DNA from 2 places in the Mesorhizobium sp. P171375 genome. Region 1 is predicted to be linked to the other one. Evidence: predicted binding sites of a transcription regulator. Region 1 holds the regulator's gene; the other holds the start of a gene.

Evidence for each region. The regulator LexA, encoded in region 1, represses DNA repair genes until DNA is damaged. The targets are predictions, from matches to a motif close to TGTTCNNNNTGTGTTCNG.
Region 2: a site for LexA is predicted at 4,391-4,408, ahead of dinB (DNA polymerase IV). Genes of this name have one in related genera too.

What each region holds. Positions count from the first base shown of each region.
Region 1 covers NZ_JBYNWF010000001.1:4,573,425-4,583,958, reverse strand. The annotation lists gene trpC (indole-3-glycerol phosphate synthase TrpC) at 1-757, shown strand, start outside; gene moaC (cyclic pyranopterin monophosphate synthase MoaC) at 760-1,242, shown strand; gene ACYHH6_RS22135 (molybdopterin molybdotransferase MoeA) at 1,242-2,447, shown strand; gene lexA (transcriptional repressor LexA) at 2,565-3,317, shown strand; gene ACYHH6_RS22125 (ComEC/Rec2 family competence protein) at 3,324-5,759, opposite strand; gene gltX (glutamate--tRNA ligase) at 5,884-7,308, shown strand; gene gltA (citrate synthase) at 7,490-8,821, shown strand; gene lpxB (lipid-A-disaccharide synthase) at 8,879-10,057, opposite strand; gene ACYHH6_RS22105 (LpxI family protein) at 10,047-10,534, opposite strand, start outside.
Region 2 covers NZ_JBYNWF010000001.1:3,673,439-3,683,972, reverse strand. The annotation lists gene ACYHH6_RS17720 (DUF982 domain-containing protein) at 1-174, shown strand, start outside; gene ACYHH6_RS17715 (hypothetical protein) at 190-489, opposite strand; gene ACYHH6_RS17710 (hypothetical protein) at 649-921, shown strand; gene ACYHH6_RS17705 (PRC-barrel domain containing protein) at 1,018-1,302, shown strand; gene ACYHH6_RS17700 (hypothetical protein) at 1,405-1,554, shown strand; gene ACYHH6_RS17695 (hypothetical protein) at 1,690-1,911, opposite strand; gene ACYHH6_RS17690 (heme-copper oxidase family protein) at 2,188-2,595, opposite strand; gene ACYHH6_RS17685 (hypothetical protein) at 2,787-3,554, opposite strand; gene ACYHH6_RS17680 (hypothetical protein) at 4,001-4,237, opposite strand; gene dinB (DNA polymerase IV) at 4,467-5,708, shown strand; gene ACYHH6_RS17670 (excalibur calcium-binding domain-containing protein) at 5,712-5,981, opposite strand; gene ACYHH6_RS17665 (sensor histidine kinase) at 6,262-7,566, shown strand; gene ACYHH6_RS17660 (response regulator) at 7,563-8,210, shown strand; gene ACYHH6_RS17655 (hypothetical protein) at 8,285-8,716, opposite strand; partial or broken gene ACYHH6_RS17650 (DUF924 family protein) at 9,016-9,102, shown strand; gene ACYHH6_RS17645 (putative RiPP precursor) at 9,202-9,300, shown strand; gene ACYHH6_RS17640 (putative RiPP precursor) at 9,364-9,456, shown strand; gene ACYHH6_RS17635 (hypothetical protein) at 9,557-10,534, opposite strand, start outside.

The sequences.
Region 1 (10,534 bases):
AAAGGCGCTGATACCGCTGGCCGAGATCAAGGCACGGGCGAAGGATGCCACCGCGCCGCGCGGCTTTCTCGCGGCGCTCGAGGCGAAGCGCAGATCGGGCAACTTTGCCCTGATCGCCGAGATCAAGAAGGCGAGCCCTTCCAAAGGGTTGATCCGTGCCGATTTCGACCCGCCGACGCTGGCGCAGGCCTATGAAAAAGGCGGCGCCGCCTGTCTTTCGGTGCTGACCGATGCGCCATCCTTCCAGGGCGCGCCGGAATTTCTAACCAACGCCCGCAAGGCGGTGTCGCTGCCCGCGCTGCGCAAGGATTTCCTGTTCGATCCCTACCAGGTCTACGAGGCCCGCGCCTGGGGCGCCGACGCCATCTTGATCATCATGGCCAGCGTCGACGATGCCCTGGCGAGCGAATTGGAAGCGACCGCATTCGAACTCGGCATGGATGCGCTGATCGAGGTGCATGACGAGGCCGAGACTGAGCGCGCGGTAAAACTCTCGTCGCGGCTGATTGGCATCAACAACCGCAATCTGAGGACGTTCGAGACCAGTCTTGAAACCTCCGAGCGGCTGGCGTCCATGGTGCCGGGCAGTCGCTTGCTGGTCAGCGAGAGCGGCATTTTCACCCACGACGACTGCCTCAGGATGCAAAAGGCCGGCATCGAAACCTTCCTTGTCGGCGAGAGCCTGATGCGGCAACAGGATGTGGCGGCGGCAACGCGCCTGCTTTTGACGGGCAAGACGCCGGCAGAGGCCGTCTGAGGATGCCAGCCGCCCTCACCCATCTCGGCGCCAAGGGCGAGGCCAATATGGTCGATGTCGGCGACAAGGCGGAGACGACGCGCACGGCAGTCGCCGAGGGCTTTGTCTCGATGCGGCCTGAAACCCTGAAAATGATCCTCGACGGCAACGCCAAGAAGGGTGATGTGCTGGGCACAGCGCGCATCGCCGGCATCATGGCAGCCAAGAAGACGCATGAGCTGATCCCGCTCTGCCATCCGCTGCTGTTGACCAAGGTGTCGGTCGACATCGAGCCGGACACCGTCCTGCCCGGCCTCAGGGTCACCGCGCTTGCCCGTGTCACCGGCAAGACCGGCGTTGAAATGGAGGCGCTTACCGCGGCCTCGGTTGCCTGCCTGACCATCTACGACATGGCCAAGGCGGCCGACCGCGCCATAGTGATTTCCGGCATAAGGCTGGTTGAAAAGACCGGCGGCAAGTCCGGCGACTACAAGGCGGGCGCCTGATGGCGCTGGTTCCGGTGGCCGAGGCGCTGGAGCGCCTGCTGGAAGGCGCTGCGGCGCTGCCGGGTGAAAGCATCGCCCTGGCGGATGCGGCCGGCCGGGTGCTGGCGGAACCTGTCGTGGCGCTGCGCACTCAGCCGCCTTTCAACGCGTCCGCCATGGACGGCTATGCCGCGCGGGCGCAGGATGTGGCATCCGCCCCGGCGCGGCTTTCGGTGATCGGCATGGCGCCGGCCGGACGCGGCTTTGACGGCTCGGTCGGCAGGGCGGAGGCTGTCCGCATTTTCACCGGCGCCCCGCTGCCCGAAGGTGCCGACACGATCGTCATCCAGGAGAATGTCCGCGACCTTGGCAATGGCCATATCGAGGTCACCGAGCCGACCGCGAAAGACCGTAACATCCGCCGCCGTGGACTGGATTTCTCTCAAGGCGACCTGCTCCTGCAAAAAGGTCGCGTGCTTGATCCGGCCGCATTGTCGCTTGCGGCGTCGGCCAATCATCCGATGCTCAACGTCGTGCGCCGGCCTCTGGTCGCGATCATTGCCACCGGCGACGAATTGCTGCCGCCGGGGCGTGACCCCGGTCCGGATCAGATCATCTCTTCCAACGCTTACGGCGTTGCGGCCGCCGCGCAGTCTGTCGGCGCCAAAGCGCTTGATCTCGGCATTGCGGCAGATCGCAAAGCCGACATAGCGGCGCTGGTGCGCAAGGCTGTCGCGGCAAAAGCCGACGTCATCGTCACGCTCGGCGGCGCCTCGGTCGGCGACCACGACCTCGTGCACGATGTACTGACCAGCGAAGGCATGAAGCTCGATTTCTGGAAGCTCGCCATGCGCCCGGGCAAGCCGCTGATGTTCGGGCGTCTCGGCGACATCAGGTGCATCGGCCTGCCCGGCAATCCGGTGGCGAGCCTGGTCTGCTCGCAGCTGTTTTTGAAGCCGCTTTTGGCGCAGCTCGGCGGCCGCACGCACCGGCAGGACATCCGCCCCGCGCAGCTTGGCGCCGCGATGCCGGCCAATGATCTGAGGCAAGACTATGTGCGCGCCGTGGTGAGCGAAGAAACCGGCGCAAGGGTGGCGACGCCGTTCGGCATCCAGGATTCCTCGATGCTGAGAATGCTGGCCGACGCCAACGGCTTGATCGTGCGCGAGCCCTTCGCTCCGGCCGCCGCCGCGGGTGCCGCCTGCAGCGTCCTGATGTTACGCTGAACAAAACGTCAACACATTCATTAAACTTTAAAAGGTTGCGGAACACAACTGGAACAGATAGTGTTTGTTCTGGGTTTGTTTTTTCTGATTCTGGTTTCAGAACCCGTGGGGGCCGCGATGCTGACGCGCAAACAACATGAACTTCTGATGTTCATCCATGAACGCCTGAAGGAGAGCGGAATCCCGCCGTCTTTCGACGAGATGAAGGAGGCGCTCGACCTTGCGTCCAAGTCCGGCATTCACCGCCTGATCACGGCGCTGGAGGAGCGCGGTTTCATTCGCCGGCTGCCGAACCGGGCGCGCGCGCTCGAGGTGCTGCGGCTGCCCGACTCGATCGCACCCGGCCTCAATGCGGCGAAGAGGTTTTCGCCAAGCATCATCCAGGGCAGCCTCGGCCAAGGCGGTCAGGGCCAAGGCGGTCTCGGCCGCCAGATCAAGCCGGCCTCCTCGTCTCGTTCGATGTCGGCCGGCAATGACGACGCCGTTTCCGCGGTGTCGATCCCGGTGATGGGCCGCATCGCCGCCGGTGTGCCGATCGACGCCATCCAGCACCAGACGCATTCGATCTCGGTGCCGCCCGACATGATCATGGGCGGCGAACACTACGCGCTCGAGGTCAAGGGTGACTCGATGATCGAGGCCGGCATTTTCGACGGCGATACGGTGATCATCCGCAATGCCGATACGGCCAGCCCCGGTGAGATCGTGGTGGCGCTGGTCGATGAAGAGGAAGCGACGTTGAAGCGCTTCCGCCGCAAGGGCGCCTCGATCGCGCTGGAAGCCGCCAACCCGGCCTACGAAACCCGCATCTTCGGGCCGGACCGGGTCAAGGTGCAGGGCAAGCTGGTCGGCCTGATCCGGCGCTACTGAGCCGGCTTACTTTTCGCGATGCTTGTAAGGCGGCAGACCGCGTGCTTCGCGTGAGAAGCGGCGTTGCTCGTGCCAGGGACGATAGGGCTTGTCGACGGCGAAACGGATCATTGGCGCTGTCGCGGCCGATTGTGGGTCGAAGAAGACGGCGGCACTGCCATCGCGGGCAAGTTGCTTCTTGGTCACGACCAGCACCAGCGGGTCGCGGCACGGATTGTAGGCGGTGGCGTCGTCGATGACGATCAGGCTCGCGAAAGCGCAGGCTGGCCGCGCTGTGTTGCGGTCTTTTGCCAGCGCGATGATGGCTCCGGCCGGATGCCGGGCAATGCAGAGATTGCCTGTGCAATAGAAGGGCGAGCCTGGCGGCAGGTCGAGCGGGTCTAGATCGAACCGCGTGTCCGTTGCCTCGAAAATCTCAGGCGGGATAATGGTTTCGGCTCTCAATGCCCGTTTCCAATTATCGGTGGTGAATTCGTTCCAGCGTTCCCGGTTGAGCGCGAGTTCGCCGCCGCCGATCGGCAATGCCACCAGATGCGCATCTTCCGAGATAAGCACATAGGGCGTGCGCACCTGTGGCACAGTCAACAGGCCGGCCAGCGCGAAAGGCACGGCCGCCAGCCTCAGCCACGTGGTGGCCATGGTGGCGATGACGAGGGCGACCGCCACCAGCAGCACCGAGCGGATAGAGATCAGGCCGACGGCATCGACCGGCGAGCGCTGAGAAATCCAGGCGGAGATGGCGATCATCGCCGCCAGGCCCTTGCCCATCACATAAAGGAACGGTCCATCGGCGCCGAACGGCATCGCCAGCGCGCTGAGCACGGCGAAGGGCATGACGATCAACGACACAATCGGCATCACGGCCAGATTTGCGAGCAGGCTGAGCGGCGACACGCGCTGGAAATGCCAGATGGCGAATAGCGCGGTGGCACTTCCGGCAATGATCGAGGTCATGGCGAGGCCGCCCATGGCCAGCAGGAATCTTCGCGACAGAAAGCCGACGAACGAGCGCCTTGCGGGCGGCGTTCTCACCTTGTCGGCACGGTAGTCGGCCCAGCCGGCATAGGCGCCGACAAGGGCGGCGGTGGCCGCAAACGACATCTGGAAACTCGGGCCGACAACCTCATGCGGCGACACAAGGATGACGGCGATGGCCGAGATCGCCAGATTGCGCATGGTCAGCGCTGCGCGATCAAACAGCACCGCGACAAGCATGACCGCCAGCATGATGAAGCTGCGCTCGGCGGCAACCACGATGCCTGAAATGACGAGATAGGCGGCGATGGAAACAAGTGCCGCTGCGGCGGCATATTTCTTGACAGGCCGGCGCGAGGAGAAATCGGGAAACAGCGCGAAGGCGCCGCGCAACAATGCCATGATGGTGCCGGCGACCAGCGCCATGTGCAGGCCGGAAATGGAGATGATGTGGTAGATGCCAGTGCGCCGCATAGCCTCGTTGACCTCGTCCGGAATGCCGGCGCGCACGCCGACTATGAGCGCCGCGGCAATCTCGCCTTCGGCGCCGCCGATTTTGCCCCTGATATGGTCGGCAATGTTTTCGCGCGCATTCTCGATTGCCGAAGAGAGCCGTGCGGTCAGCGGCGGCGGGCCCTGCGAAGCAATGGTTTTCGGATTGCCGAGAAAGAAGCCGCTGCCGCCGATACCGGCGAAATAGCTGTCGAAGGAGAAATCATAGCTCTCCGGTCGCACCGGACCCGTCGGCGGCAACAGCCTGGCATAGCCGGCGATGAGGGAGCCGGCGGTCATATCGGCCGGAATCCCACGCGCCGAGAGCCTGACCCGCTCCGGCGCGTAGCGCAGCTTGGGGTGAGCGGTGGAAATAATGTCGAGCGTCAGCCTGACGCGGCCGTTTTCCATCTCCTCAAGGCTGACGACGCGTCCGGTCAGCCGTGTCTGGATCTCGGAGCCCAGCATTTGCGTTCCGGCGCGCCAGGTCTCGACCTTGGCGGCGACGACGCCGAGCGCGCACAGCATCGCGGCCACGCAGAGCAGATGCGTCTTCGGCCAGGACCGCGCGACGGCTGCGCAACAGGCCATGAGCAGCACAATCGCGATTGGTTGGGCAAAGCCCGGCTCGCTGGCCAGCGAGAAATAAATGATGACGCCGGCCGCCAGGAAAACCGGCACAAGCAGGAAGGCGACGCCGCGGTCGAGTTCGGTGCCGGCGGCCACGGCAAGGCTGCGACGGATTGCTGGCCATGTCGAACGGCGCAGCAGCCTACGCAAACGGATGGCGGATCCGGGCACAGCGACCGGCACCGACGCAGTGTCATTCGGAGACAAAGGCCGGAGGCCAGGTCGCGTCTCGGGCAGCGCGACGGGCATCGGCTCGGCGTTGGGACTATCGGCAAACAAGGAGCGTTCGTTGACGCTTGTCGCAGCGCCCTCGCCTTGATCCTCGCCCCGGCCACGTCCAGCCATCGGGTCTGCCCCTTGCGCCCCAGACCCCCTATGCTACATGAACGCGCAAAGCGCGAAAGTCCGCGCGATCACGCCCCCCGTTTTCTAGCCTTGCCCGAGAATTGCAATGTCCAACAAAATTGCCATGTCCAACAGGGTGGTCACCCGTTTTGCCCCCTCGCCCACCGGCTACCTGCATATCGGTGGCGCGCGCACGGCGCTGTTCAACTGGCTGTATGCCAAGCACACTGACGGCACGATGCTTCTGCGCATCGAGGACACCGATCGCGAGCGTTCCACGGAAGCGGCAACCCAGGCCATTCTCGATGGGCTTACCTGGCTCGGCCTGTCCTGGGATGGCGGGGCCGTCTCGCAGTTCGAGCGTGCGCCGCGCCACCGCGAGGTGGCCGAGAAGTTGGTGCGCCTGGGCAAGGCCTATTACGCCTACGAAACACCGGCTGAGCTAGAGGCGATGCGCGAGGCGGCGCGCGCCAAGAGCCTGCCGCCGCGCTATAATGGTGCGTGGCGCGACCGCGACCCCTCCGAGGCGCCCGCCGGAGTCAAAGGCGCCATCCGCATCAAGGCGCCGACCGAGGGCGAGACCGTGGTGCATGACCGCGTGCAGGGCGAGGTGCGCTTCCCCAACAAGGATCTCGACGATTTCATTATCCTGCGCTCGGATGGTGTCCCGACCTACATGCATGCCGTCGTCGTCGACGACCACGACATGGGCGTCACCCACATCATTCGTGGCGACGACCATCTGACCAACGCCGCGCGCCAGACGGTGATCTACAACGCCATGGGCTGGGAGGTGCCGTCCATGTCGCACATCCCGCTGATCCATGGCGCCGACGGCGCCAAGCTGTCGAAGCGGCATGGCGCGCTCGGCGTCGAGGCCTACCGCGCCATGGGTTATCTGCCCGAGGCGCTGCTCAATTATCTCGCCCGCCTCGGCTGGAGCCATGGCGACGACGAGGTGATGTCGATCAAGGACATGATCTCATGGTTCGACATCGGCGACGTCAACAAGGGTGCGGCGCGCTTCGACTTCGCCAAGCTCGACGCGCTGAACGGCGTGCACATGCGCAAGATGGATGACAACGCGCTGCTCGACATCTTCGTCGCCACTCTTCCCTATCTCGAAGGCGGCCCGGCGCTCGCCGACCGCCTCGACGACACCAGGAAGGCGCAGCTGCTGGCCGCCCTGCCTGGCCTGAAGGAGCGCGCCAAGACACTGGTCGAGCTGGCCGACGGCGCCGGCTTCCTGTTCCTCGAGCGGCCGCTGCCGATCGACGAGAAGGCGGCCGCACTGCTTAACGCCGACGCGCCGGCGATCCTGCGTGGCGCACACGCGGCATTGCAGACAGTTTCGGGCGAATGGACGGCCGCTGCGGCGGAAGCCGCGGTGCGCGAGTTCGCGACGGCTGGCGGCCACAAGCTCGGCGCCGTGGCGCAGCCACTGAGGGCAGCCCTTACCGGCCGCAGCACCTCGCCCGGCGTTTTCGACGTGCTTGCCGTGCTCGGCCGCGACGAAAGCCTGGCGCGGATTGCGGATCAAATCGATTAGGAGCGAACTGGCCCAAGAAGATTGGCATTGAAAGGCGCGTTTCGCAGTGCAACATTAGGCCCTGGCCCAATCTGGCACGCACCTCCCAAAATGCGGTGGCGAGTTCGCGCATTCCGGTGATTTCGACGTGTCGTTAGCAGGAATTGCCTTGCCGGCATGAGGAACATGAAGGAGTTTGAGAATGAGCGAAGCTGCGACAAAACTGGAAACCGGCAGCAAGACGACGCACCCGTCGACTGCCACGCTCGAACTGGCCGGCAAGACGCACGAATTCAAGGTGCGAAGCGGCTCGGTCGGGCCTGACGTCATCGACATCGGTGCGCTCTACAACACCACCGGCGCCTTTACCTACGACCCCGGCTTTACCTCGACGGCGAGCTGCGAGTCGGCGATCACCTTCATCGATGGCGATGCCGGCATCCTGCTGCATCGTGGCTATCCGATCGACCAGCTGGCTGAGCACGGCGACTTCCTCGAAGTCTGCTACCTGCTGCTCTACGGTGAACTGCCGACCAAGGCGCAGAAGGACGATTTCGACTACCGGGTGACGCGCCACACCATGGTGCATGAGCAGATGTCGCGCTTCTTCACCGGCTTCCGCCGCGACGCGCACCCAATGGCTGTGATGTGCGGCGTGGTCGGCGCGCTGTCAGCCTTCTATCACGACTCCACCGACATTTCGGACCCGTATCAGCGCATGGTCGCCTCGATGCGGCTGATCGCCAAGATGCCGACGATCGCGGCCATGGCCTACAAATACCATATCGGCCAGCCTTTCATTTACCCGAAGAACGAGCTGAACTTCGCCGCCAACTTCCTGCACATGTGCTTTGCCGTGCCGTGCGAGGAATACAAGATCAACCCGGTGCTGGCGCGCGCCATGGAGCGTATCTTCATCCTGCATGCCGACCACGAGCAGAACGCCTCGACCTCGACGGTGCGTCTTGCCGGCTCGTCTGGTGCCAATCCGTTCGCCTGCATCGCCGCCGGCATCGCCTGCCTGTGGGGCCCTGCGCATGGCGGCGCCAACGAGGCCGCCCTCAACATGCTGGGCGAGATCGGCCATGTCGACCACATCCCGGAATTCATCGCCCGCGCCAAGGACAAGAACGATCCGTTCCGGCTGATGGGCTTTGGCCACCGCGTCTACAAGAACTACGATCCTCGCGCGAAAATCATGCAGAAGACGGCGCATGAAGTGCTGGGCGAGCTCGGCATCAAGGACGATCCGCTGCTCGACATCGCCATGGAGCTGGAAAAGATCGCGCTGACCGATTCCTACTTCATCGAGAAGAAGCTCTATCCGAACGTCGACTTCTATTCCGGCATCACGCTGAAGGCGCTGGGCTTCCCCACCACCATGTTCACCGTGCTGTTCGCGGTCGCCCGCACCGTCGGCTGGATCGCGCAGTGGAAGGAAATGATCGAGGATCCGCACCAGAAGATCGGCCGCCCGCGCCAGCTCTATACCGGCGCCCCGGAACGCGACTACGTGCCGATCGCAAAGCGGTAATCGAAGCCGCATGCGGCTTCGCCATGACACTGCAAAAAGCGCCCGCAAGGGCGCTTTTTAGTTGGAGTGACGAAGCTTGATGTGGCGAAGAACGACATCCGCCGCGATATCGCCGGAGGGCTTGTCGGTCGCCATCCGCCGTGCAACCTCGGCAAAGCCGTCCTTTTGCCAGGTGCGGTAGGCAGTGTCTGAAAACAGAGCCTCGAGCTGCCGCGCCAGATAGCGCGGTCGCACATATTGGTTGTAGTGCTCCGGCACGATCGCCTGGTCGGCGATCAGATTGGGCAAGGCGGCGCTCCACACCGTGACCAGCCCCTGGACCATGCGCATCACCGGATCGAGCCGGTAGCATGAGATCATCGGCACACCGGACAGCGCCAGTTCGAGCGATACCGTTCCCGAAGCAATCAGCGCCGCATCGGCCTTGCCGAAGGCCTGCCATTTGCGCTCGGCATCGAGGATGATCTCAGGCTTTTCATCCCAGCGTGCGACCGATGTTTTGACCAGGTCGGCGACATGCGGTACCGTGGGCAACAGCAGGCGCAGGCGGTGTCCGCGCGCGCGCAGCGCCGAGATTGTCTGGCCGAACGGATCGATAAGCCGGCTTACCTCGCCGCGCCGCGATCCGGGCAGCACAAGCAATGTCTTGACGCGGTCCGCCGACAGATCGCGCGGCTGGCCTTGCGCCCTTGCCGCGCTAAGCACACCCGGATCATGCGTGAGGCGGTGTCCGACATAGGTGCCGGGCGGGCCGCCGAGACGGCTCAGTTCCTTCACCTCGAAAGGCAGGATGCACAGTATGTGGTCAACATAGGGCTTCATCACCATCGCCCTGCCCGGCCGCCATGCCCAGACACTCGGGCAGACATAATGGACGATCGGGATGGAAGGATCGGCAGCGCGGACCTTTTTGGCCACTCGCAAAGAAAAGTCAGGGCTGTCGATGGTGATCAGACAGTCAGGTTTCTCAGCAGCGACCGCACTTGCCGTCTGGCCGATGCGCCGCATCAGGCGCGGCAGGTCGCGTAGAATGGCGCTGAGCCCCATCAGCGCGATCTCGGTCCCGTCGAACAACGGCACCAGCCCGAGCGCCTGCAGATGCCGCCCGCCAATGCCGACCAGCCTGATATCGCGCCCGGTCATGCGTTTCAGCGACTGGACGATGTCGGCGCCCAACAAGTCACCGGACTCTTCGCCTGCGACGATGGCGATCTTCAGCGGCTTCTCAGCTGCCATGGCCAGGCTCCACGGCCGGCAGGCCGTACACGAACAGCCCAAGCGCATTGGCGCGCGCGAGAACGACGGGACCTTCGAGGATCAGCGAACGGCCGGCCTCGACGGCAATGCCGGCAAGCCCAGCGGCGTGTGCTGCCTCGACCGTCTGCGGGCCGATGGACGGCAGATCGGCGCGCAGTTCCTGGCCGGGTTTGGCGCATTTTACCAGAACGCCGCGCGTCTTGCCTGCGAGCCTGCCATGGCCGCGCAGCTGCTGCGTCCGCTCGAGCAGTCCGTGAGTACCCTCGACGCCTTCCAGGGCAATAGTGCGACCACCGATGGCGATGGCCGCCTGACCAATGTCGAGCGCGCCGATCGCCTTTGCCGCCGCATGCGCCGCTTCGATATCGCGCCAGTCAGACTTTCGCGGCACTGCCTTGGTCAGCGGCCCTTCGGCCGCGACAAGCCGGGGCACGACCTCATGCGCGCCGACAACTT
Region 2 (10,534 bases), 900 kb from region 1:
ACGGCGCTGAGGGCCTGCGAAATGGCCAGGGCTGGACACGTGACCAAGGACCAGGCGCGGCGGGCTTTCGCAGCCTTTACCGAGGCGGCCGGCATTGCCTGGACCGGCATTGATCCGGTGACCGCGCTGCGCCTGGCCAAGGCTGGACCTGGCCCGCCCCGGTCCACACTGTAGAGACCTCAAGCGAGATCATTGCTTCGGTGGCTGCACAGGCACCTCGCCGGGCTTGATAACCGGTGTTTTGCCCTCGTCCGGCGGCGGCTGCGTCATGCCCTGGTCACCGCTGGGCGGCGGCTGCAGCACGCCGCCGCAAGAACCAAGATCGGCGGTCGAATTGCCATTGCCGGCATCGGCGGGAGGCGGCTGCTGGCCGCCATCCTGTGGCTGCGCCTGGCAAGGCACGGGAGGAGCACCCTCGCCGTTGTCTTGCGCGGCGGCAGGGCCGGCAAGTGCCAGCAGCGCGCACGGCAAGAAAACAAAGATCTTCATTGTCCGGTCTCCGTCTGGAATCGTCTTCTTTTGGCAAATGCAGCCCAGCGGCAATTGGTTCCCCAAGTGGTTCCCAAGCAAGGTGGACCGGTTTCGGGAACCTGCGTGCCGGCGGCGAGTTCCACCTTCTCGATGCAGGCACCGACCAGGGAGAAAATTATGGACCCGCGTAGAAAACCAAGCGACGAAGTGGAAGCCCCGACGCCGCGCCAGCAGGACTGGGATGCGTTGCGTGGCGCAAGGATCCTGCCCGACGGGGCAGATGAAGAAAGCCTGCCGGACACCACCGGTGTCGAGAAGGAAGGCGACCTGCCCGAGGAAGACGACGACAACCCCTATCAGGATAGTGACGATGCCTTGCCTGACGATGCCGAGGAAGCCGCCATTGGTCGCGACCCCGCGCGGCGTGGTGGTCCTTTCGACGAGGTGTAGGCTCGAAGCAGTCTGCGCCGGACTTTCGTGGCGTTTTACCGGAACTCTTCGTTTGTTCGCTGGTTAGGAAATTGTCCAACCCAGAGGAGACCGGTCATGGATCACACCGGTCACGCACGACTTGCCAGCACGGAACTGACGCCCGACATACTCGAAGGCGCGACCATCTACGGCCCTGACGACGAGAAGATCGGTTCTGTCGATCATCTGCATGGCAGTCAGGTCGTCATCGACGTCGGTGGCTTTCTTGGCATCGGCGCCAAGCCGGTGGCGGTCACCACCAGCCAGCTTGATTTCATGCGCGACGAGGATGGCGACGTCCACGCCGTCACCAGCTGGACCAAGGACCAGCTCAAGGCGATGCCGGAGCATCGCGACTGATATTTTTCGAAGGGTCCGGCTGCCGCCGGGCCCTTCGTTCGGCACGCCAGGTGCGCCCTGGCGGTTTGGCTTCAGCGGCGCTCTGGTGATCAGGAGAGACCGATGATCAGAAAACTCAAATCAGGGAAATACCGCCTCTATTCGCGCAAGGTCGATGAAAAGACTGGACGACGACGCAACCTCGGCACCTTCGACAGCCGCGAGGCGGCCGAAAAACACGAACGCGAAGTCCAGTATTTCAAGCGCCATTGAGATCGCTCCCCGACCTCTTCAGCGCGCAGGCAATGGCCCGACGCTGAGCGTGTGCTGCGTGCACGCTCCGGCACCGACGGCGGCCGGCGCCGGGCAGCCGTCGGCGCTTGAGGCCGACGGGCGCGCGAGCGGCCTTCAGTTCGACGCGGAATCGCCTAGCGCTTCGGTGAGGAAGGACGCGGCGATCAGGTCGTCGGCGTCGAGGCGTAGGGAGCCTTCGCTACCCCCCATAATGGCTGCGACCTTCTGGAAGGTCTGCATCTCGTATTCGGTAATCCTGGCATTTTGCATCCTGGCCTTCAGATCGGCAACGCGTCGGCCCAGTGAGGCGGACGTTCCGATTTCTCTTTTCGACATGGCGTCGTGCTCCTCCCCCAACCCATGCTTGGTTTTGCCTCTGCTCGCTTAGCTGTACCCAGAGCTGCCTATTTATAAGGCAGCATGAATACAGTCGCGGCAACGCGCGGTACCAGGGAAGGTTCCAGCATAAAATGGTCACGAAATAATACGGGAGGGCCGGGAGTCTAGAACCGGTGACTGGCGCCGCAACCAGGGGCTGCGGCCGTCAAGCCACGCCATCCCCGCGTCGCCGTTAGCGACGCAGGTCGGACTGCAATCGCGTTGCGCGATCGGTCAGCGAGAGGGCGACGGCACGCCAGAGACCGAGCGCGCGGTTTCAGGCGAGAAAACCACGAAAGCGAAGATCAGAACGGCACCGGCGACGATCAACGAGCCGCCGGCAACGACAGGCTCAAGCGCCGGGTTTCCCTGCAACATCACGTAGAGGGCCGGCAGCATGATCACCACGCCAACCGTATAGAGCCAGTAGTGAATCATGGCGATGCGGCGCGCCGCCTTTTGCGGATTGAGCGCGTAGTACCCGCCGAAGATGGCGCTCGTCACCCAGCCCAGCAGGTTGATATGCGCATGCGCCGGGAAGGCGCTGTGATCGCCTGAGATGGCCATCTGCAGGCCGGCCGCAATTCCCAATATGAGGAACACGATGGCGGTTTTGAAAAAGAGCTCTGAAACCTTAGGCATGTCGTTCTCCCCCGATGCCGTTTACCCCAGTATTGCGAAGGCTACACTTAGGAGTGAAGATTTTCCATACCGTACTTGGGGTTAGTAACGCTTTTCCCCTAGGACCGGCAGTTCCCTCGGCCCGTCAAAAAGCCGCCGGGGCGAACCCCGGCGGCATGGTCGTTCTATTGGGCCGTTTCAGCCGCGAGGCTTTACGGCGTTGCCGGAGCCAGCTTGGCGGCCATCTGGTCGATCTTGTCGGCAAGCACGCCGTTGGCCCAGTCGGTGACCTCGGCGTCGACCGGCTTGTTGGCCATATCGGCGAGTGCGTCATCGAGCGATGGGATGTTGCCGGTAGCCGTATCGGCAGCCGTCTGCGCCGCGGCAGCCGCCGCTTCAGCATCCGTGACCGCGGCCTCCAGATCCGTCATCGTTGCGTCCTGGGCCGCCTGCTCCTCGGGCGTTGGAGGCGTAACCACATGCGCCGCGTCGAAGGCCGCCTGCTGGGCGGCCACCGCGGCCTGAGCCTCCGTCACCGCCGCATTGGCCTCGTCAACCGCGGCTTGGGCGTTCTTGGCAACTGCCGACGCCGTCACATAAGCCTGAACGCCGGCGAACTTCTTGCTCTTGGAGTTCACATAGGCGTTGATGTTGCGTTGCAGCGAGTTCAGCCGGCCAAGCTTGGCGTGGATGTTCTTTTCCTTGGGCGTCGCGGCGACTTCGACGTCATCGACAGCCTGGTCTTCGGTCGAGGCCTTCTTGCCGGCGTGAGCCGATGCCGATTTGCCATGCGAAGCGCTGTTGCCGGATTTGCCGCTGCCGCTATTGCCGTTGCCGCCGCCATTGCCGTTGCCGCCGCCGTTGCCACCACCATGGCCGTGGCCACCACCGTTACCGTTGCCACCAGCACCAGCCAGGGCCGGAGAGGCCAGAAGCGCAAACGCGGCAAGCGCCGCCAAAAGAGTTTTTCGGGATGTCATAATACCTCCTCGGGGGATAGCCCACCTCCGCCGACTCGCTATAGCAGCGCCATATGAGAATTTGCTAATTCGACGGAGTAAACTTTAGATAAATGTGGTTGCGATACGCGATAATCGACCGGCAAAAGGTTGGACAAAATCTTGTAAATAATTGATATATAAAGATAAATATGAACACCGCCGAGCGGATCGGCCCTTTGCGCGACTGACGCCCTATACTGATCAGACCTTAGGCCTAATTGCTGCGATACTTAGGTCGCAACCAAGACCGTCGTCGCGTGATTTGCCGAACAGGTGTCGAATACGGATTCGACATGAGCGAGCACCTGCAGAGCCCGCTTTCGACGCGGATGGATTGAGGGCCGGCACCCACGCGTTCGGAGCATCGGTGATGGTCGATTGTCGCCCCGAAGGCATTGCCTTTCAGGCGTTTGCGGCATTGGGCTCTATGGCATCAGCAGGATATCGGCGCCCGGCTGTTCATCGAACAGCACGGCGCAGCCGCGCCTCAGCGCCACCGCAGACAGGGCGTTGGCCACCGCCTCGTCCGGCGACACGAAATCGCCAGTCAGCACCCGCAATTCTTCCACCGCCTTGGCCATAGACACGCAGTGCCCGGCAACGCGATCGCTCGCGCAGGCGTCAACGACCCTGACGAGGTCGATCATCTCGAACTGGCCCATACCAGCCTCCACGAAACAGTGTCCCAACGAGACCATGAACGCCGTGGCGAGAGACAATGTTCCCTGCGCCCGGCGGGAAGGCGGCTCAATCGACGGCCGGTTCTCCAGCGAATTCACTGGAGGTAAGCGCCTCGCTTGACAGCGGACCCTGTTTGTTCTCTATTTGTTCGTCAAAACCACCCTAGCAACAGACGCGGCTAATGCTGCAACGCCCAAAGGAACGGCCGGGATGGAACCCACCATCCTGCATGCGGATCTCGATGCCTTCTATGCCTCCGTCGAGCAGCTGCTCGACCCGTCGCTCAGGGGCAAGCCGATTGCCGTCGGTGGCGGCGTCGTGCTGGCCGCTTCCTACGAGGCCAGGGTTTTTGGCGTGCGCGGCGGGATGCCGGGACGGCGCGCTCGGGAGCTTTGCCCGCAGTTGATCTTTGTCGGCGGAAATTTCGGCGAGTACCAGAGACTGGGCGACGCCGCGATAAAAGTGCTCGACGATTTCACGCCGCTGGTCGAGCGGATTTCCATCGACGAGGCCTTTGCCGATGTCGCCGGCTGCACGCATCTGTTCGGGTCGCCGGCCGAGATCGCCGCCACGGTGCGGCGACGTGTACGGGCCGAGCTCGGCCTCCCGATCTCGATCGGCGTGGCGCGCACCAAGCATCTGGCCAAGATCGCCTCGCAAGTGGCGAAGCCCGACGGGCTGGTGGTGGTCGATCCGGCAACGGAACTCGCCTTCCTGCACGACCTGCCGGTCGGGTTGATGTGGGGCGTCGGCCCGGCGACCAAAGCGCGGCTGGCCGAGATCGGCATCGAGACCATCGGCCAGTTGGCCAAGACCCACAGCGGCGCGTTGCGCCGGCTGCTCGGCCCCGCCGCCGGCGAGAAGCTGGCATCGCTGGCGTGGAACCGAGATCCGCGAAAACTCGAGACGCACCGGCGGGCGCATTCGGCCGGCGCCCAATCGGCGCTCGGCAAGCGGCCGGCCGAGGCCCATGTGTTCGGACCTGTTCTTCTGCATCTGGCAGACCGGGTCGCCAGCCGGCTCAGGGCAAAATCGCGGCCCGGCCGCGCGGTGACGGTGCGGGTGCGTTTCGCCGATCTGCACGCGGTCACGCGCTCGGTGACGCTCGATCAGCCGATTTCGGCGACGGCGATGCTGGCCGAAATCGCCGAGGAGCTGGTGCGCGGCGTGCTGGCCGCCAACCCTCGGGAGAAGACCATCTCGCTGCTGGCGATCTCGGTGTCGCAGTTGGAAGAAAGTGCCGAGCTGCAGCTCGAGCTGCCGCTCGGCCTCGATGACGAGAAGCAGCGGCCCGGCAGCAAAAAGGGCCTGGCGCGCTTTGGCGCCGACCGTGCCATCGACAAGATCCGCCAGCGCTTTGGCAGAGAGGCGGTCGGCTATGGCGCGGTGGCGCTGGAAGCCCGGCGCTCGGTCCCCGACGCCTTCCGCGAACTGGCGGAAAAGGAGCTGTGAAAACTATCGGCCGGTGCGCCAATAGCGATGCACCTTGACGCCGCTTGCATTTCTCCCATTCCAGGGCTCGCAAGCTATGCCGTCATGGTCGGCGTCGTGCGTCGGCCAGTAGCCCGGTTCTCCCAAACGCGCAGGGGCCAGGCCGACGGCACGGGCAACGCTACAGTTCGGAAATGCCGCAAGGTGCCTGAGCACGGCCCAAGGCGAGTCGAACCGGACGCCCAGGAAGCCGGAAACGATGTAGCCGAACAACAGGATGAATGGGGCCAGCATGGCCAGCCATCTCAACCTGCCCGACCTGCCGTGGCGGCGATGCATTGGCCAACGCAGGAACGGCAGGAGCATCATCCTTGGCAGCCAAACCTTCCATGGGCGCAAAAAGTTGCGCAGGCAATGTCGCAAACGCTGCGCTGCCTCTATAACAGGTTTGGGTCGAGAAAGGCAGGACGTGCGATTGCTTGGGGGTTTCCTGGGAGAGTTCTTGCAGCGTTGGGGCAGATTGTCGCTGGCCCTGCAGTTCCTCATTGCCGGCGGTATCGGGCTGCTGGTGGTGATGCTGGTGGTCGGCCTGTGGGTGACCTCGCAAATCCGGCAAGGCGTCATGCGCAATTCCGCCGCGACCACGGCGCTCTATGTCGACAGCGTGATCGCGCCGCTATTGCCCGACATGCGCAAAAGCCGCGAGCTCGACGATACCGTCAAGCGGGCGCTCGACGAGACGCTCGACCAGGGTGCACTCGGCCAGCGGCTAGCGTCGTTCAAGCTGTGGCGGCGCGACGGCACGATCCTCTACGCCAAGGATACGACGCTGATCGGCAAGGTGTTCGAGCCCAACGCCAACCTGGTCGCCGCCTTCAGCGGCAATGTCGTGGCCGAGTACAACGACCTCGACGACGATGCCGAGAGCCAACACGAGAAAAAGACTGAAGCTGGGCCGCTGCTGGAAATCTACAATCCGGTACGCGAACCCTGGTCGGGCGAAGTCGTCGCCGTTTCGGAGTTCTACGAGGTTGCCGACGGCTTCGAGTCGACGCTGAACGTCGCTTTGTGGCAAAGCTGGCTGGTCGTGGCCGGCGCCACCGCGGCAGCATTGGCGCTGCTGTCGGGCATCGTCTTTCGCGGCAGCCGCACTATCCAAACCCAGCGGGAGGCACTCGAGGCCAAGATCGCCGAATTGCGGGCGCTGCTGTCGCAGAACTCATCTCTGCGCGAGCGCGTGCAGCACGCCTCGCGCCGCGCCACTGCGCTCAACGAACGCTATCTCAGGCGCATCGGCGCCGATCTTCACGACGGGCCGGCCCAGCTCGTGGCGCTGGCGGCACTCAGGATGGACAGCCCGATCTTGCTTGATCCCGGCGCCCCCACCGCGCTGCGCGAAGCCGAGATCGCCGACATCCACAAAACGCTTGATGAAGCGATCCGCGAGATACGCGGCATCTGCAACGGTCTCGTCCTGCCGCAGATCGAGACGGCGGCGGTGCTCGACATATTGCGGCTGGCGGTCACCGAACACCAACGGCGGACCGGAACCTCGGTTTCGCTGACGCTGCCAAAGCGCTTGCGCGAACCCGGCCCTTCCGAGAAGATCAGCATCTATCGTTTTGTCCAGGAAGGCTTGAACAATGCCTATCGCCACGGGAAAGGCAGGGATCAGGCGGTGAAAGCGGCAATGAAAGGCGGCAAGCTGTTCGTCGAGGTCCTCGACGGCGGTCCCGGATTCGACCCGGCAAGAAGCGAGGGCCTTGGGCTTGCCGGTCTCAGGGAGCGTATCGAGAGCATCGGCGGCCAGTTTGAAACTGTATCTGGCCCACAAGGCACACGACTGGTGATAACATTGTCCATTGAGGAGCAATCGTGACCCAAGCCATCCGCATTGCCATTGTCGACGACCATCCGTTGTTTCGCGAGGGCGTAGCGCGCAGCCTCGGCGAGATCGGTGGTTTCGAAGTGGTCGGCGAAGGCGCCAGCGCCGAGGATGCCGAAAGGCTGGTCGCGACCATGCGGCCCGACATCGTGCTGCTCGACATCAGCATGCCGGGCGGCGGGCTCGCCGCCGCGGCAAGCATCATGACCGGGCACCCCGGCCAGAAAATCGTCATGCTGACCGTGTCGGAAGCCAATGCCGACGTTGCCCAGGCGCTCAATGCCGGCGCGCGCGGCTATGTGCTGAAAGGCGTCGGTTCGAAGGCGCTGGCTGAAATCCTCAGCAATGTCGCGGCTGGCGAAAGCTATGTCTCGCCGACACTGTCGGCCCGGCTTCTGTCGGACCTGTTGCAGCCGGCGAACCGCAAGGCCGAACCTCTCCAGCAGCTCACCGGCCGCGAGACCGATATTCTGCGCCTGGTGGCGGAAGGCTTGAGCAACAAGGAAGTCGCCGCACGGCTTTCGCTGCAGGAGAAGACAGTCAAGCATCACATGACGCGGGTTCTGGCCAAGCTCAATGTCCGCAACCGCACCGAGGCGGCGCTGCTGATGCGCGAGGCGCGGGAGCGCGCGAGTTGACGCGCGGCGCACGGACGACGCCCATCCGCCCCAGGCACTGAGGCAAAAAACACATCCGCCTAAAACGGCTACTCTCACAAACTTTTCAAACGTGCCACATCGGCGGGGGTCGCCGCGCGCTCGATAATGGTGCGGTCGAGCGCATCCTTCATCGTGAACCGACCATTTTGGATCCGTTCCTTCATGCCGTTGGGATGGGTGACCGTGATGCCGGTGGCGTCGACCTCGACCTGGTCGCCGGTTGCAGAATTCACATGGCTGGCCTTGCCGGCGCCGGAATTACCCTTGCCCTTGCCGTTACCGCCGCTGTTGCTGTTACCGTTTCCACCGCTGTTGCCGTTGCCGCCACTGTTGCCGCCGCCACCCCCATTGCCGCCGCCATTGCCGCCGCCACCGCCATTGCCGCCATCCTTGGCGAAGGCATTGCTGGCGGCAATCTTGGCGACGCCGTCAAAGCTGAGGTGGTAGGGCACAAGAATCAGGGCGAGCGTTGTGGACGCCCGCAAGGAAAGCCAGCAGAGTTGGCGCAATCGCGTAATCTGTTCTTCCCCTGACGGTCAGCGAAGACCAATCCGATCTGTCCACAACCGGAATGGCGTTGTTACCAAAACAGCATCCACAAATCGACGGCCTTGCGAAAGCGGCTTACGACCCTTGTCTCGGCAAATACAGACCTTTTTTGTAAAATTGTCAGACTTAAGTCCGATATTTTGCAACCTCTAGCTGCATCCGGTCTGTTTGAGCAGACCGACCAGCCGGGCCAGGCCCGCATCCATCAACGCGACTTTCGGCACGATGCTGTTGACGCTTTCCGCACCGCAACCCGATCCTCGGCCGCGCCATGCAAAGCCAAGAACAATGGTTTTTAGACGAAGGTGGATTTGCGGGTTAGCGCATCGGCGACAAGAAAAGTCGAGACGGGATGACGGTACCGCAAAGGTTGACAGTGCCAATCTGTCAGGCATTATCGCGTCATCCTGGAGGATGCACTATGAAGAAAACCTATTTGAAGCCGGTGCTGGTCAAAAAAGGCAAGCTCTCGCAGGTTACAGCCGTCACCAATGGCGCCGGTTCCGGGCCCACCACATAAGGGTCGGATCGTCCTCGGGGGCGAGGCGCAGGTTTTCAGTATAAACAATTGGAGATGGGAAATATGAAGAAGACCTATTCAAAGCCGGTGTTGCTCAAGAAGGGCAAGCTCTCGCAGGTCACCGCGAACGGTGCTTCCAGCATTATCCCGGGCTGAGCCTTTCACCCGGATTGATCGAGGCCATCCTGACAGCGTCGGGCGGCTTGATTGTTTTTAGGGCATGATGTTTTCCCGAACCGCAGGTCTCGGGACCAACTCAGCGTGCAACCACCATATCTTCAAGCACGAGCTGCCAGTAGTGGCGTGTGGAAAAACGCACGCGCGTCACCGCTGCCAACATCGGCACGTAGTGTACGGGTGCCAGCGCCGACAGGGTGACGGTGTCACTGGCGACCAGCCGGTCGCCGAGCCAGCTCTCGATCAGGGCGGTTTCGCCTTCGGACCTCAACCACGCCGCAGTCAGCATCACCGAGTGGAAGCCGAACGGTTTTTCGCTTGAGAATTCCGCCGGATGTCCGCTGCTCGTATAGCAGACATGGTCTCCCGAGATATTGCCGTTGACATAGCCTTCGCTGCCTTCGGTGTTATCACGCGCCATCGCGTTTAAATTGAACCAGGTGAACCCGGCATAGCCGGACGGCACTTTGCGCAAGCCGCGCCCGGTGACATCATCGAAACCGATGGTCTGCAAGGACGCGGCGCTGTCTATGGCGACATTTTCAGGCGACAGCAGGCCAAGCTCGGTTGGATAGGCCGACAAGGCCAGCCGGCGCACCACGCCACCGTCGGTGATTTCGACCGCGTCGGCGTCATCGGGCAGATCGACGCGAAAGCCGGCGCCGGCGCCAAGCGGATGCATCGCCAACACCTGCCCGTTTCGCATCACCGAGACGCTCGCCGAGACCTTGTCGGCTACGTGGCCGCTGAGCCAGCGGACAGGGAACAGCCCGACCGGTTGCAGCATCGCTTCCGAAACCAGCCCGGTCGGTGATCCCGGCAGAGACCGGAAGTGCTGCGACTGGATCTCGTTGGCGCTGTTCGAACGCCAGCCGGGTGGCGGCGAAACCGTGAACCGGTAGGTGCCCGGCACATGGATGGGTGCGGCCCGGCGTTTCGTCGACATCTTGAAATTGGCAAAGCCACCACGATTGCTCCGCGCCGCTGCAACGAAACGGCCGTCGCCGTCATGCAACCTGACCATGATGCCGGCCATCGGCCGGTCGCCCAACCCATA